DNA from 2 places in the Spiroplasma citri genome. Region 1 is predicted to be linked to the other one. Evidence: riboswitches for the same ligand, from Rfam matches in the RefSeq annotation. Region 1 holds a riboswitch; the other holds the start of a gene.

What was found. A riboswitch is a leader RNA that binds a small molecule or an ion and turns the genes downstream of it on or off. The one in region 1 is predicted to bind cobalamin.
Region 2: another riboswitch for cobalamin. It lies ahead of deoD (purine-nucleoside phosphorylase); the one in region 1 lies ahead of SCITRI_RS11880 (hypothetical protein).

Annotation. Positions count from the first base shown of each region.
Region 1 is NZ_CP013197.1:1,478,863-1,486,989, forward strand. Features, by position in the region: partial or broken gene SCITRI_RS12610 (ISNCY family transposase) at 1-318, shown strand, start outside; gene SCITRI_RS11860 (hypothetical protein) at 669-1,040, shown strand; gene SCITRI_RS11865 (hypothetical protein) at 1,308-1,562, shown strand; gene SCITRI_RS11870 (hypothetical protein) at 1,945-2,169, shown strand; gene SCITRI_RS08705 (hypothetical protein) at 2,416-2,736, opposite strand; gene SCITRI_RS11875 (hypothetical protein) at 3,031-3,330, opposite strand; gene SCITRI_RS11880 (hypothetical protein) at 3,344-3,652, opposite strand; cobalamin riboswitch at 3,954-4,143, opposite strand; gene SCITRI_RS08715 (hypothetical protein) at 4,373-4,798, shown strand; gene SCITRI_RS08720 (hypothetical protein) at 4,840-5,229, shown strand; gene SCITRI_RS08725 (plasmid recombination protein) at 5,360-6,343, shown strand; gene SCITRI_RS08730 (IS30 family transposase) at 6,600-7,574, opposite strand; gene SCITRI_RS08735 (lipoprotein) at 7,691-8,127, shown strand, end outside.
Region 2 is NZ_CP013197.1:527,604-535,730, reverse strand. Features, by position in the region: gene tkt (transketolase) at 1-1,316, opposite strand, end outside; gene SCITRI_RS02825 (deoxynucleoside kinase) at 1,362-1,985, opposite strand; gene deoD (purine-nucleoside phosphorylase) at 2,005-2,715, opposite strand; cobalamin riboswitch at 3,114-3,298, opposite strand; gene SCITRI_RS11245 (hypothetical protein) at 3,894-4,592, opposite strand; gene SCITRI_RS11240 (hypothetical protein) at 4,779-5,381, opposite strand; gene SCITRI_RS11235 (hypothetical protein) at 6,363-6,788, shown strand; gene recD2 (SF1B family DNA helicase RecD2) at 7,247-8,127, opposite strand, start outside.

The DNA of each region.
Region 1 (8,127 bases):
ACTTTTATCAATAACTTCAACAATAAGAACAGATAATGGATCATCAATTAGTTATGCAAATAAAAAGTGCTTAACTTATGATAATAAAAAACTAAAAGTTTTTAATTCAAAAACAAATGTTACAATAATGTTACAATAATTAATGCATTTGATAAAACATTGTATCTTAAGTATGAAAACAAAATTTATAATCTATTAGAATATATTCCAACAGTTAAAAATACAGAAAAAACATTACCAAAATCTAAAGCTCATAAACCCAAATCAAATCATCCATGAACTGAAAGATATACTATGAAACAATTATCAATTAAATAAATTTACGAAATTTTAGCTAGATATTGACACTTTATTTTAAAACAAAAAATAACAAATAAAAAATTAAATAAAAGCAATTATTAATTAAAAAATATTGTTAATTTTAAATAAACATTATAAGGTAAGTATTGTAAATGATTTTAAAAATATTATATTTTTAAAATAAATGGCTTAATTAATTAATTAATTAAAATAATAAGGAAATTTTAATATGGAATTTACATCAGAAATGAAAAATCAGCTGAAAAAAATATATAAATCAATTAAAAAGGTCTTAATTCTTTGAACATCTATAATAAAGTAAACTCTTAAAAAGAGTGTAATATTTTATTAGGAGATGTTCTTTTATTATGGGAAAATGATACACAAAAGAAGAAAAAATAAAAATTATTAAATACTATCATAAAAATGTGTATATGAATACAATAAAAAAATTTACTATTGCAAAGGAAACTTTAAGCAGATGAATTAAAATCACAAATGAAGATAATTTAATTCCTGGAAAGGATCCTCAGTCAAAGGAAATTCGCAGACCAGGCCGACCTAAAACTATTGATTTTAATAGTATGAGTAAAGAGGAACTAATTAAATATATAGAAATGATACAAGATATAAAAAAGTATTTAACCAAATCGAATAAAATGAAATTTTGAGCGGTTTGGTCCTTGAAGAAAAAATACACGATTAAATATTTAACTCATATTTTAAATATTTCTAAATAAGGATATTATAAGTGATTTAACAACGGTATGCAAAAATTTAATAAGTGAGATTCAAAATTAGCTAAATTAATTAAAATATCATTTTTTAAATTTAATAAAATTTATGGTTATAAAATGTTAACTTTAATAATTAATAAAATCTATAATTTATCTTTAAAAGCTCATATGGTATATAGATATATGAAATATTTAAATCTAAAATCTGTTCAAAGAATTAAAAAATTCAAATATAAACTTTAATCTGGGCCTTTTCGATATGAAAATTTATTGAGTCAAAACTTTAGGACTACTGAACTTAATCAAAAACTAGGAACCAATATTACATATTTGCTAACTAATAAAAAAACTTATTATTTATCAATTGTCAAAGATTTTCATAATAACCAAATTTTGGACTATCAAATTAGTAATAATTTAGGTACTAATTTTGTTTTAAAAAATATTATTAATGCTTGAATAAAAGCTGGTAAACCTAAAACATGAATTTTACAATCTGATCAAGGATTTCATTACACAAATTAAAATTATCAAAGACTTTGCAATTATTTAGGAATTAAAATATCAATGTCTAAACGAGGTAATCCATATGATAATGTCCATACTAAATCATGATTTGGTACAATGAAAAGTGAATTTTTAAATCAAATTTCAAGAAAAAAGAGAACTACAAAATGAATTATAAGTAATTTACCTAAGTAAATTTATTTTTATAATAATTTTAGACCACAATAAAAATTAAAAGGTCTAAGTCCTGTTGAATACAGGAACCTAAACCTTTAGTCATTTTTTATTAGTCTACTTTTCTTGACTAATTCACTTTTTTACAACACTTGGTTTTAATAAAAAAGAATCTGAAAAAATAGCAACTTCTACTTGTAAAAATATAACAAAAAATTGAAAACAAATGGGAATTAATGAAAATGTAGTAAATGAGTGAAGTTCAATTGCTACAGACGCTTCAAGAGAAGGAAAAAAACACCAAATTTCTTCACCACAAACAGGACAAGCAGAATTACAAAAAATGATTGATAAAATGGTATACTTGTTCCAATCCAACCACGCATGTCAACAAACAGCATTAATAATCCTGCAGCATAAACTAATCCAATTGCAAAACAACAAAGAATAAAAGATATTCAAAAAATTTATAAAGAATTTAATCAAACAGAACAAAATCAAGAACTTGAACAAGAAAAATAAAAAGACGATTTTGTTCTTTTTAATTTATTACTACAAATTATTACTACAAAATCGACTATTTAATAAATTAATTATTGAGACTAAAGTATTATTTGATTTGCTTCCACAATTTACATATTAAATAAAAAATGATATTAAAATAATTTTAATATCATTTCTTAATAGCATTAAATTTTTACTCGTGAACAAAAATCCACCCTAATGCTCCAACTCCAATAAAAAGATTAGGAACGGCCCCTAAATAGGTTCAGGGTGATTGATAATCTGCTTTTACAAAAAATCCAACTATGAAAATTACTGCTAAACTAGCAATGGCAAGTGCTCATAATAATGATCAAAAGCCTGGTTTAACTGATAGCGGAACCAAAATATACAAAATTCCTAAAATCAAAAGAACTGGTCAACTTGTGTCTCATCCGTAAATTGAAGTTTTTGTTGGAACGCCAGCAGCAAATAAAATGCCAATAATAATAATTCAAGCTGCGCCAATAAACATTAAAATTTTTGGTCATGTTAATGTCTTAATAATTTCATCTCCTTCCAAGATAATTACAATAATAATTATACAATAAAATTATGAAATTATTTTGGCATTTTTATAACCTTTATCATTAAAAGAATTTTAATTTCGCGATGTTAAATATGTCAAAACATCAGTCACACGAAAAGTATTATTAATTGCAGGAATTAGTTGTGGTGAAATATATTGGGCCTTATTTTCACCAATGATTTTAAAATAAAAACCTCAGTTGGGTAATCGGTATTTTATTTTATTAAAACTATTATTTATTTAATCTTCTTGATAATTTAGATCTATTCGAAATACATTTTGAGCCTTAGTTTTTGACACTCTAATTGAAACTTTACTAACAAGGCTTAATGGAATATTCATCCCCACTTGAATTTTATTTTCAGTGCTACTTCAAACTCCATATATTGCCTTTTGGATTTCCGTCTGCAATAAAACATCCCAACGGTTAGAATTTCATCAAACAAATTGTTTTCCATCCACTTCTTGAACTGGATGAGAATCACGAATTGTTCCTCATTGTTTAAATTCTTTTTGAAATCGGTCATTTAGTTGCTTCATATTCTTACTATTTTTAAGGTCTTATCACTTTATCTTGTGACATTATTGTATAACCATTAACAGGGGTATTTTGCGTCAAAAAGGAATTAGAAATATAAACATTACCATCATCAGTTTTTGTAAATGTTATTGGCTCATACAGATGAGTTACATCTTGCATATGAGCAGTATCACCAAACTGTAATTTTTGTATTACTTTATCAAGACTTACAACATTTTTAAAATAAAAATAAATATGTGCTTCTTGATTAAGATCTAATCAATCTTTTTGTTGGAAGGTACTTGATGCAGTTGACAAATAATAATTATTATAGCCAACCACAAATTCTTCATTTTCCTCCGTTTTTATTTGATAGATTCAATCTGGATCACAATAGGAAAGCGATTCATCAACATTTTTACAAGAAATTGTTGTTAATGTTGGTGAAAAAATAAATGTAGAACTTAGGAATAGTAATAATTTTTTTTCATTTTCTTATTTTTTTCTAGCAAATTAACAATGGACAATTTAATTCTAGTTCCAGTAAATTAAAAAGCATTCCCCAGCATGCTTTTTATATAACAATCACTAAATTATTTATTTACAAAATAATTACATGACTCACACCCAAGAATTATATAATAAGACTAATTAAATTTAGAAAGGTCTACTGGCTTAATTTCATCCTACTAACCGCCTTCCCAAAAGTTTTCCTTTCAGTGGCTAATGTGGCTTTCGTCAATATCACAGTTGCTGGGACAGCTTAAGATTTACACTTAATTCCCTAACTCTAAATAACTATTTACTAAATTGTCTAAAATTCATGCTGGAACATTTCAAAAACAAGCGCTTTCTATAATTGACGATGGATAACTTAAGGGTAACAAATAACTAATAATATTTAAACAATTAAATCGAAAATGACTAGGTTGTGAAATAAATAATAATTACTTTGCAATGGTACAAAAGCGATTAAAGAAAATACAACTTAAATTAAATTTTTAAAAAATGAATAACTTTCAATTAATCAAAAAGATAAATTATATTGCTGTTTTAATTGCAATGATGGTTGTATTATCGCAAACTATGCGAATCCAAATTATTCCAAGAACATCAATTCCATTATTTTTAATTCCTATTTTTATAAGTGGAATTATTTTAAATTGATATTGGTGTTTATTAATTGGAATTATGGGACATTTTTTATCAGATTTAACATTATGAGGTTTTACTGTGGGATCATTATGCTGAAATATTGGGACAGGTTTATTAGCAGTTTTAATTAAACTAATTAATTGAATAAAAATAAATCATAGTATTAAAATTATTCTTATTTTATTAGCAAACATAATTATTTATCTTCCAATTGATTTTATGCTTTTTTTGATTAAATCTTGGTGTTTTAAATATAGAACAAATAATTATCGGAATATTAATTACGAACACAATATGTTTACCAATTTTCTATTTTATAACATTAAAAATTAAAAAAGATTAAAAATAATTTTTTAGAGAAAGGAACTATCAAAATGAAAGAAACAGAAAAATATATAAGTTATCAAGTTATGACAAATAATTTAATTTTAACAAAACCTTATTATGATATTAAAGGTAATAAATGAATTGATTTAAGGATAAAAAATTTATTGTATCATTATGCAAGCATTAATATAAATAGCAAATATTTTAAATTACAATATAACAAAGATTATTGTTTTATTACAATTTTTAAAAATCAAAACTTTTATATTAAAAATAAAGATGGAAAAATTGAGGGTGAGGTTAATTGAGAAAAACTGCACCCTTTTTTATTAGAAATGAATAAGCAAGTTTTAATTAAAAAAGCAGAAAAAAAACAAATATACCAAGAAAATTTAAAATATTTTAATAGTAATAAATTTCCAAAAAAAGATGATTAATTAGACAAAATAAAAATGAAATTTTTCAAATATTTTGGCAAAGCCAAAATGTATGATGAGCAAGCATTTTGGCTTTATAAATTTAATAAATTTTAAAAGGTAAAAATTTCCAAAAAAGGAGGATAAAAAGATGGAAAAAGAAGATAAATTTAGGTCATCACCACCAATTGCAACTTTTAAAAAATATAGTAGTAAAAGTGTTAATAAATTAATAAGACATAATTTTAGAATTGGAATACCTGAAAATGTTAATCCTGAATTTACAAAATATAATTTTTATTATGTTAGTGATAAAAAAGAAAAAATTATAAATGATAAAGGTTTTAAGTTAGCAAATAATAAAAGATTTGAATTATTAAAAAATATAGAAGAAGATTGAAATAAACAACAACAGAAATATAGTGAAGCACAAAAATCAACTTTTAAAGATTTTTGTAATAAACACAATACTTACATAGAAGTTGTTTTGCCAGCAACAAGACAAGAATGATTTGAAAAAATGGGAATATGTCAATTTACAGATATTCAAGTATGGGACAAAAAAACAGATACGCGTAAAATGGGACAATTAATTCCTGAAAGTATAAATTATTATAAATTAAATGAATGAGTTAATATTGAAATAAATTTTATGAAACAATGAATGAAAAATAATCTTAAAACAGATATTGGGTATTTATATTCAACAGTTCATATGGACGAAACAACACCCCATATTCATTTTGGTTTTATTCCAATTAGTAAAGTTTTTTCAAAAAAGCTCAATGAAGAAAGATACATAATTAGTAATAATAGGGTTTTTGGTGGCAAAAAACAACTACAAAAGTTTAATAATTACCATGCTAATTATTTAACAAAAGCAGGTTATGAAATAGAACCTGGTGAAATTGGTGGTAAAGGTAGTTATAACACTATGAATTTTCGACAAGTTAAAGAATTTGAACGAAATAAATTAGAAAACGAAATTAATAATCTATTTGATGAGTACATATCTACGAAAGGCAATGTTAAAGAATTTAACAAAATTAAAAGCATCAGTGATGATTATGATAGTTTAATTTATGAAATTAAACAATTGAAACGTGTAAAATGAAGTGCAACAAATCTTTATTAACTAAATAATATAATAAAAATTAAAAAAATCAACCATAAATTAAAAAAAATAAAAATAATTTTAATTTTTCTTTTAATTTATTCACATTTAAACACACTAAAAAAGAATTTATTAAATTTTAATTAATAAATACATATTTTATTATTTTAATGACATATTTTGTTATTTTAATGACATATTTTATAATTTAATATACATTTTTGACATATTTTATGAATTAATTTACATATTATTAATTAATTAAAATATAATAAACTTATCTAAAATTATCTATAAATACATCTTTTGCTGTTCTTCAATTCAGAACAGGCCTTAATTTTTCATTTATTACATCATTAACTACTCAATCTAATCGTTTCTGACTAACCTTATTAAAATCAGTTCCAGGAGGAAATCAATGTCTTAATTCACCATTTATTTTTTCAATTAAAGGTTTTTGACGAGGTTTACCAGCATCACAAAAATAAACTTGTGTTTCAGCAAATATTTCCATTTCTCGTCATTTACTAAATTCTTTACCTCTATCTGTTATTATTCCTTTCATTTTACCCATTAAATTATTATTTATAACCATCTCTTTAAATTTTACTAGAACTTCCATAGCAGTATGATTTTCAAATTTTATTGCAAAATATTTTCTACTTGATTGTTCTACTAAAACTAAACAACTAGATAAATGTTCTTTTCCAACAACAGTATCCATTTCAAATCACCCAACATTAGAAACTTTATTTTCAATATCTCAAATTGACTTAAAATCAGTTAATTTACCACGATTATCAGATTTTCCTTTTGTTTTATATTTTTTTCCACGATGTCGCAAATTCTGTTTTAAAAAACCATAAAAACCTAAACGAATTCATTTATACAATGTTTTAACACAAACCGGAAATTTAATACCAAATTTTAAAAAATAACGATAAATAAGTTCTGACGGTGAATCGTGATATTTATTAAATCTAATTTGAATAAAATTAATCTGTTCTTCCGTAAATTTACATCTTTTATTATTCTTTTTTCTTTTCTTATAATACATTTTATCTGACTTATAAGCACTATATTCATCAGTAGTTTTAAAACGCTTAATTTCTCGTAAAATAGTACTACGATGTCTATTCAAACATTTAGCGATTGCAGAAATATTCTGTTCACCATTATTTTTTAAAAACATTTTTGATAATAATAATTGTTCTAATTTAACTTTATCCATAAAACTTAAATGACTATACATAACATTTATATACCTTTCATTAACTTATAAAATTAATATTTAATACGAATAATTGATATATAATTGATATGTGATAAAATCAATTATATATAAAAAAACAAAAAGGAGCAATATATATGAAAAAATGACTTAGTATCATAGGAGCAATAGGATTAACCATAACAAGCACAACAACACTAATCAGTTGTGAAAAATCTGAAAAACCAAATAATAATAATAATGAAGAAAATAAACCAACAATACCAGCATCACAACCACAACAACCACCAAAAAATAGTAATTGGAAAACTATAAATGGGACATTTAATAATGAATTTAAAACACGTAATAATAAATTTTATATAATATCAGCAAAAGAACAAAGAGAAGATAAGACTTGAAAAATTATTAAATTTAAAAACGATGATATTAATAATCTATTTGGTAATGTATGAAATAATGGAGTTAAAATTAAAGACATTTGATATATAGTAAATAGTTTATATCGTTGAGATGGTGATGGTGAACCTGAAACACCAACCATTGACAAAAATACTGGTGAAATTACTGACTG
Region 2 (8,127 bases), 650 kb from region 1:
TAATCAGCAAAAATTAAAAATGTTGAATTAAATCCTTTCAAACCTTGGTGTAATTCAACACCAATGCTAATTGTTCCGGCCGCAAATTCTCGCACTCCAAAATGGACATTATTATTTTGTGGGGTTGATGTTGTTCATGATCCATTATAACCAATGATTTTGGTTGCAGTTCCTAAATCAGCACTACCTCCAAACATATTATTTAAACATTTTTGTTGATAATATTTAAATACATCTCCCATAATAATTCGTGTTCCTGCTTTTTTATCTTTATCTGTTGTTAATAATTCTGCAAAAGATTTTAAATTAACCGATGGAATAGCAAATAATTCTTCATATTCCTTTGGAAACTCTGTTTTGTAAGCAGTTATTTTTTTCTTTCACTCTTCATATTTTATTGCTCCTCGTTTAGCAAAAGTATCTTGTCAGTGTTTTTTAACATCATTGTCAACATAAAATTGAGGATGATTAAAATCATAAAATGCTTTTACTTGGTCCATCTCCTCAGAAGTAAATGGTGAAGAATGCATTGGTGAACCTTGTTTTGGATGCCCATAACCAATAATTGTTTTACATTCAATTAATGTTGGTTTATCAGATTTTTGAGCTTGTTCAATTGCTTTTTGAATTGCTGGCAAGTCCTCATCTGCGTTTTCAATTCGAATATAATTTCAATTTTGTGCTTCAAAAAAACGTTGATAATCAATCTTTAAAACAGCATCACATTTTGTATCTAATTGACAATCATTTGAATCATATAACATAATTAATTTATTTAATTTTCACACCCCAGCTAATTGAATTGCCTCAATTGCTCCTCCTTCTTGTAAATCACCGTCACTACATAAAACATAAGTATAATGGTCAATGATTTTATAATCTGGTTTATTAAATTTAGCCGCTAGATGTTGTTCAGATAATGCCATCCCAACCCCATAGCCAACTCCTTGCCCTAGGGGGCCAGAAGAATTATCGACTCCAGGAGTAACGCCATATTCTGGATGAGCTGGAGTTTTTGAATTAATATGACGATAATTTTTTAAATCATCAATTGTCAAATTATAACCAGCTAAATGTAAAATCGCATATTGTAAAGTTGAAGCATGTCCTGGGGATAATACAAAACGATCACGATTGATTCAATCGGGTACTGCCGGATTAGCAATTAAATTATCTAAATAAATTGCTTGCATTAGTGGTGCTGCACTTAATACAATCCCTGGGTGACCAGTTTTATTATAAATAATAGGATCTAAGCCTAAAATTCTTAAATTACTTAAACTTTTTGTTTCAATATTATTATTTGTGCTTTTCATTTTAATTTCCTCCTTATTAAATTAAAATATTAATAATAATTATTTTTAAATTAAACAAGGAACCTTATTATCAAGAGGTAATAAATGTTGCATAATAATGCTTATTTTTTCTGAAAAATCATCATTGTCAGCATCAATAACAATAAATTTATAATCATTTTTTAATTCATGATATAAAATTTCATATTGTTCATTCAATTTTTCCCAGTAATAATATGGGGTTTCTAATTCTAATTGACGCCCACGCTGTTTAATTCGTTCAACAGCCTTTTCAGTTGAAACTTTTAAATAAATAATGACATCAAATCCTAATTTTTGTTTCAAAATTGGAACAATAACATTTTGAAAAAAACGATTGTAGACTTTAAAATCAATTTCATTCATAATTTTTAATAAATGAGAAACTCGCACAAAAACAGGGTCTTCTAAAATTGTGCGGTCAAAAACAGTATCATCTAAATTATCAATGTTAAAAAATTGCTCAATTCTTGTTGTTAACATATAAATTTGCATTTTAAAAGCAAATCCTTCCATGTCCTGATAAAAATCCTTAAAATATGGATTTTCTTCTAATGGTTCTTTAAACAAATTATAGTTTAATTGTTTGCATAATTCTTCACTAACTTTTGTTTTCCCTGCCCCAACGGTTCCAAAGACTGCAATTTTCATTTTATTGCTCCTTTCGTTTTTAACCCATTAATTGAACAGCAGTGTCTAATGCTAATTCAACCATTGTCATAAAATTATTTTGCCGTTCTAAAGCTGTAGTAACTTCTTTCGTCACAAGATGGTCAGAAACTGTTAATAATGTCGCTGCATGTTTTTGCGTAACAATTGCATTAGTAAACAAAGCATATGATTCCATTTCAACAACATCTAAGTTATGAGTATGAATAAAGTCTAATGAATCATCATAACGGTAAAAAACATCTGCTGCATGCGCAATTCCCGTGTGTGTTTTAATTCCTTTTGCTTGTGCTACAGCTTCAATTTCATTAAATAATTTTTCACTTGCGGCAATTAAATTACTATCAATATTAGCTGCAATTTTTGCATAATTACTTTCACCAAATGCTTCACGAACATTAAAGATATCATAAACTTTAATATTCGGATTATAACTTCCAGCTGAACCAATTCGAATAATGTAATCAACATCGTAAAACTTAAATAATTCGTATGAATAAATTCCAATGCTTGGACAACCCATTCCGCTTCCAGCAATTGTTACCTCAATGTTTTTATACTTGCCAGTATACATTAACATATTTCGAACTTCATTTACTAATTTTAAATTTGTTAAATATTTTTCCGCAACGGTTTTTGCTCGTAATGGGTCTCCCGGCATTAAAACGACTTTTGCAATTTCTTCTTTTTTGGCATTAATATGTGGTGTCATTTTTTGTTCCTCTCTTTTCCGCTTAATTTAATTACCAATAAATACCTATCAATCCTATTTTTATTTAAAAAGTAAGGATATTTAAACAACACGAAAAAGAATATTGTTGCATATCCACATAAATGATGTTTAATTTCTACGGTTATTTTAATTAATAGTTTAAGACAACAACAAAAATAAAACCATTTTAAATCAAATGCTATTAAACTTAATTATTAATTAATTTTTATTATTTATTATTTTTTAAATAATACCTTTTGATAGGTTTACTGCTTTAAATTAACAACTAAAAAACTCTTTTTGACGTCTTTCAAATTATTATTTAATAGTTTTCACTAATAAATAATTAATCATCCAACCCCAGAGATAATAACTATAAGTGCAGCATTGATATCTTACCAATGTTTTTTAGAACGGTCTACTGGCTTAGTTTCACTTTACTCACTTTTCCTTCTCAAGAAATATTTTCTCAATGGAATTATGCTAGCTTTCATCCACTTTACAGTTGCTGGGACAGCCTAGGATTCACACCTAATTCCCGTAACATCCAAAATTGCTTTTTAAAGTTGTTAAAATAATAATATAAAGTTTACTTTTAAAATGCAAGTTAAAATTAACAAATTATTTACCAACTAAAAAGAAACTAGGAAAAAAGTTGATATTTTTATAATTAAAAATAAAACTATTGTCAGAAAAATCTAGGAGAATATAATGAAAATTGTAAATAATATTTATGGGCCTTACTTATTAAGTATTTTTACTCCTTTCAATCTCAATTAGAATCAAAAAATAGTCGAAAATCTAGCCCACCATAAAAATAATCGATAATATAATAAAATAAATAATAAGCAATTGATAATAAATAGTTTTTTAGTTAATAGCAGTTATTCATTTGCAATGTTATTAAATAAATTAGGTTTAGTTTTAAATTTTGTTATATTCCTTGCTAGTAGTAATCAGAAATATAGTCACAATGGTAAATGATTTAATGAATAATGTATTAATTATAATATAATTAATATAATTAGCAAACTCCCATATTATTCTCATACTAATCCTAATTATCATTAAAATGAACTGACCAGATTTATTATTTACATATTCGCTAGCGTTAATGCTAGCAATTTTTATCGTTAATTTAAAAAAAGCAAGATTTTCTTGCTTTTTTTAAATTAAACTTATTTTTTAGTAAATTCTAAAGTAAATAATGTTGATGTTCACCCAGTATAACAAACCGCATTATTTGGAACAAATAATAAATCAAAGTTTCAAACTGCCCGACGACGGAGTGAAAAAGTATCTTTAGTTTTATTTAAACTCACTTCATGAACACGTTTTTCTCAATTACCAGTGGTAAAAATGTCAAGTCCTGGTAAATTCTTTCCTTTATATGCTTCTTTAAAATCATCAATTAAAATTTTTAAAACATCTTTATATTTGCGATTTTTTAAATTTAAAATTTCAGTAAAAGCTTCTTCGCTAAGATGGAATACGCCGGAATGTTCATTTGATTCTAATTTAAAATGATTATAAAAAGCGACTACTAACCGTCCAAACTCCATTAACTTATTTGTTAAACCTTCTTCTGTAATTTCAACTTGAACTTTTAAGGCTTGACCATCATTCATTACTGCTCCAGATAGTGGGAAAACAGCTACTTGAATTTTAACTAAATTGACATGAAAATCAGCTAATCGTAAGTTTTGCCCTCCAATATTAAAAACATTAACTAATGCACGATAAAACTTAACAAAATTTTCTGGAGTAATTTTATCAGGTTGATATTCTTTTCCAGTTCAAACATATGAGGCTGTATTTTTTCGAACAACATCAACACCATTAGTAGTATTATTAATTGCACTTGTTAGTAAACTCAACAAGGTTATTGAAGAATTATATTTAATATTCTTTACAAATTTTTGTAATTCGCTATCACTTTCAATTTTACGCTGTAACTTTTCTAAAATAATTTTATCTAAATTAGCAAAACCAGCCGTATAGTTTACATCAAAATTTTGATAAATTTTAGCAAATTCTGGCGCTTTATCAATTTGAAAAACTCCTTATGTATTGAAAAAATTAACAATTACTCTGGAAATTTTTTGAACCATTCCATTTAAAACAACTTTCATTTCTTCTGAATTATCAGTAATAACATATTGAATCACATAATCTGAAGTTGTTGATAAAAGTTTAAAATTAGCTTTAAATTGAAAATGGAAATCTAATCTAACTGTTTTCACTTTTTCTAATCCTGGTCGATCTAAAATTGTTTTTAATTGTGCCATATCAATAAAAGTTAATTCATAATTTAAACTATCACTTACTAATTCAATTGGTTTACTATCAGGATAATAATTTGAATAGTCATTATAAATCTCATTACAAATATTATTAAAAACAGCAATAAAACCATTTTTTAGTGTTGCTAAAGCATTCTTCACATATTCATCCATTTGGTTTAATTTTTTACTTTCCGTTTCTTTATTGACCATTGTATATAACTTGTCAAATTTATTTTGATATTCAGTACTATTAATTGTATTTTTAGTTCGTGCATAAACTGAAAAATTGTTTATAGCACGTTGCGAAATTTTATTTAAAATTTCAATATCTTTTCCAACACCATTGTTATTATCATCTTTAAGAGGCGTCTTACAACTCATAATTGGACTGAATCCTGCCGTTGCAAAAAAGTCATTCCTAATAAACTCATTAGTTTTTTCATAATTTAAAATCCCTTCGTAATATTTATATTCATACTTTCTAATTATAACTTAAAAAAATAATTTAAAACTTAAATATCATAATTAAGGCTTCTTATCGCTAGCCGATGTTAAAAATTCTTTTTATTATATTTTATTAAATTAATGTCATTTATTTTTAAAATATTAGTAATATTTTAAAAATCATTTACATTTTTCACTTTATCATAATTATTTTATATTAACAATTATTTTTAAATTAATTTCCTTTCTATATCTTTATTTTAAAAAAACAATAAAAATTGGCTTTTTTAATGTATTTTCAATAAAAGCAAAATGTGTAACTAAAAAGAAGATTTTAATTACACATTTCAAATATAAACTAATGAAAACTATAAAATATATGTTTCTCTGTTTGCTTAAAATTAAGTTATTTATTAATATTAATTTTAAGCACCCCCATTTTTAAGCACCCCCATTATAAAAAAACTGGTTTGATGAAAAAAAGTAAATTATTTCACTGCTAAATCAATAAGTTTTAAAATATATTAACTTTTTTCTTTATTTACAATTTACAAAATAATTCATAATTTTGTTTGCATATATATAATACAAGATAGGCCCTAAATAAAAAGTTTCAATATTGAGAAAAGGAGAAATACAAGTAATGAAAAAAATACTAAATTTGTTAACTGTATTAGTACCTGAGCTTTTTGCGTTCAGAATTCTTATATTGATATAGAATTATTTCTTGATGGAAAACAATTAAAAATCAGACATAATTATTATTTTTCATCATCAAATTGCACTTATCGCACTTGAAGTAAATTAAAATACAATGCAATTCGTCTTGTTGGTAAAGTTGATGTAAATCCTCTATTTTTATTAACAGCGGAAAAAGCAAAACAATTTGATAATTGAGCTAATAGTAAAGAAGAGGAATTGCAAACAAAAAGAAACGATAAAAATTATAATAAAGATATTTTAATGAAAGAAGAAGTGGCATTTAAAGAAGAATTTAAACTATGATTAATAGAAATATTACATGGTTATATTCAAGATTTAATAATTTTAGATCAAAACAATCAAATAATAAATCTTATAGCAGAAATAGATGAAATAAAATCAAGATTAGATAAGCTAGAAGAGAAAAAAACATGCTTAGACAATATTTTTGAGTCATTTAAAAATAAAACTCTTGCTGATGCGCCTGGTGATGCTTGAGAAAAAATTAAAGAAAATAGTGACTCTGCTTTAAAAGTCATTATTAAAGAATCAGGAAAAGCATTCGCTACCGGAGTACTTAAAGGTATCGCGAAAGGTTCTGCGCTTAGTATAATTGGCTGTGTTGCTAGTTCTCTTTTCTAAAATGTATAGGAATCAATATTTATTTTAAATAGCAAAATAAAAAACATTAATCTTTATAAAAAAGTTTTTAATTTTTAATTGAAAAATTTTTTTATTAAAGATGTTTTTTAACTTATTTTTATGTTATTACTTAATTAACAGTTTTGCTAGACTTGTATTTACAATTTACAATATTAAAACATAATTTATTGATTTTTTAAATTATGATAGAATTATCTTAAAAATATTTTTAAAAAAACAAATTAAAAGGTAAAAAAATAGTAAATATTTTAAATATTGTATCATTTGTAATCACTACTTTATTCATTACTATTATTATAACAACACAAACCAGGACATAATTTGATAAAGATGTTTGCAATAAAACCTGCTGATGTTGCTACCATTGCAATACATTTATAATTAATAAGTTTTATGTTATTTTACGGATAGTATTAAAACTAGGTAAAATATTATAACTATTGCTCTTTTAAAAATGTTTTAATTTTTTCTTGTAAAGTTGTTCGACGCTTTTGTGGTAAATTATTAACTCCATATAAAAATGCTGATGGTTCACCAATTAAATACAACTTAGTTTTAGCGCGGGTAATTGCTGTATAAATTAGATTTCGTTTTAACATCATTCAAAAACTTTTTGTTATTACAAAAATAATATTATCATATTCACTGCCCTGTAACTTATGAACACTACAAGCATAAGCTAAAGTAATATCATAATAAAGTTCTTTAGTATATGTAATAACATTATCATATTTTACTAAAATAACATCATTTAAATTTTTATCTTTTTTAATATCAATAATAATGCCAACATCACCATTATAAATTTCTAATTCAGGTCGATTCTTAAGTTGCATAACTTTATCATTAACTCGAAAAAAACGATGTCCAATCTTAATTTCTTTTTGGCCAACTGCATGATTCATTCGATTTTGTAAATAAGTATTTAATGCATTAATTCCAACTGGACCATTATACATTGGAGCAATTACTTGGATAGCATTATAATCTGCTTCATATTGATTGCTAATGTTTTGATATAAATCACCAACAACTGTTAATAATGCTTGCGAATCAGTTTCATTAATAAAAGTAAAATCTTTTTTATCAAATAAATTATTATCTTCAAAATGTTCTTGTTCAATTGCATAAGATAGTTCTAAAATGTCATTTCCAGCTTCTTGCCGATAAACTTCTTCTAATTTAATAACATTAAAAACATCACTTTGAATAATATCTCGTAACAAATCACCACAAGCAACTGATGGCAATTGATTTGGATCACCAATTAAAATTAATTTACGCAAATTAACACTAGCTTTGGCAATTTGTGCTAATA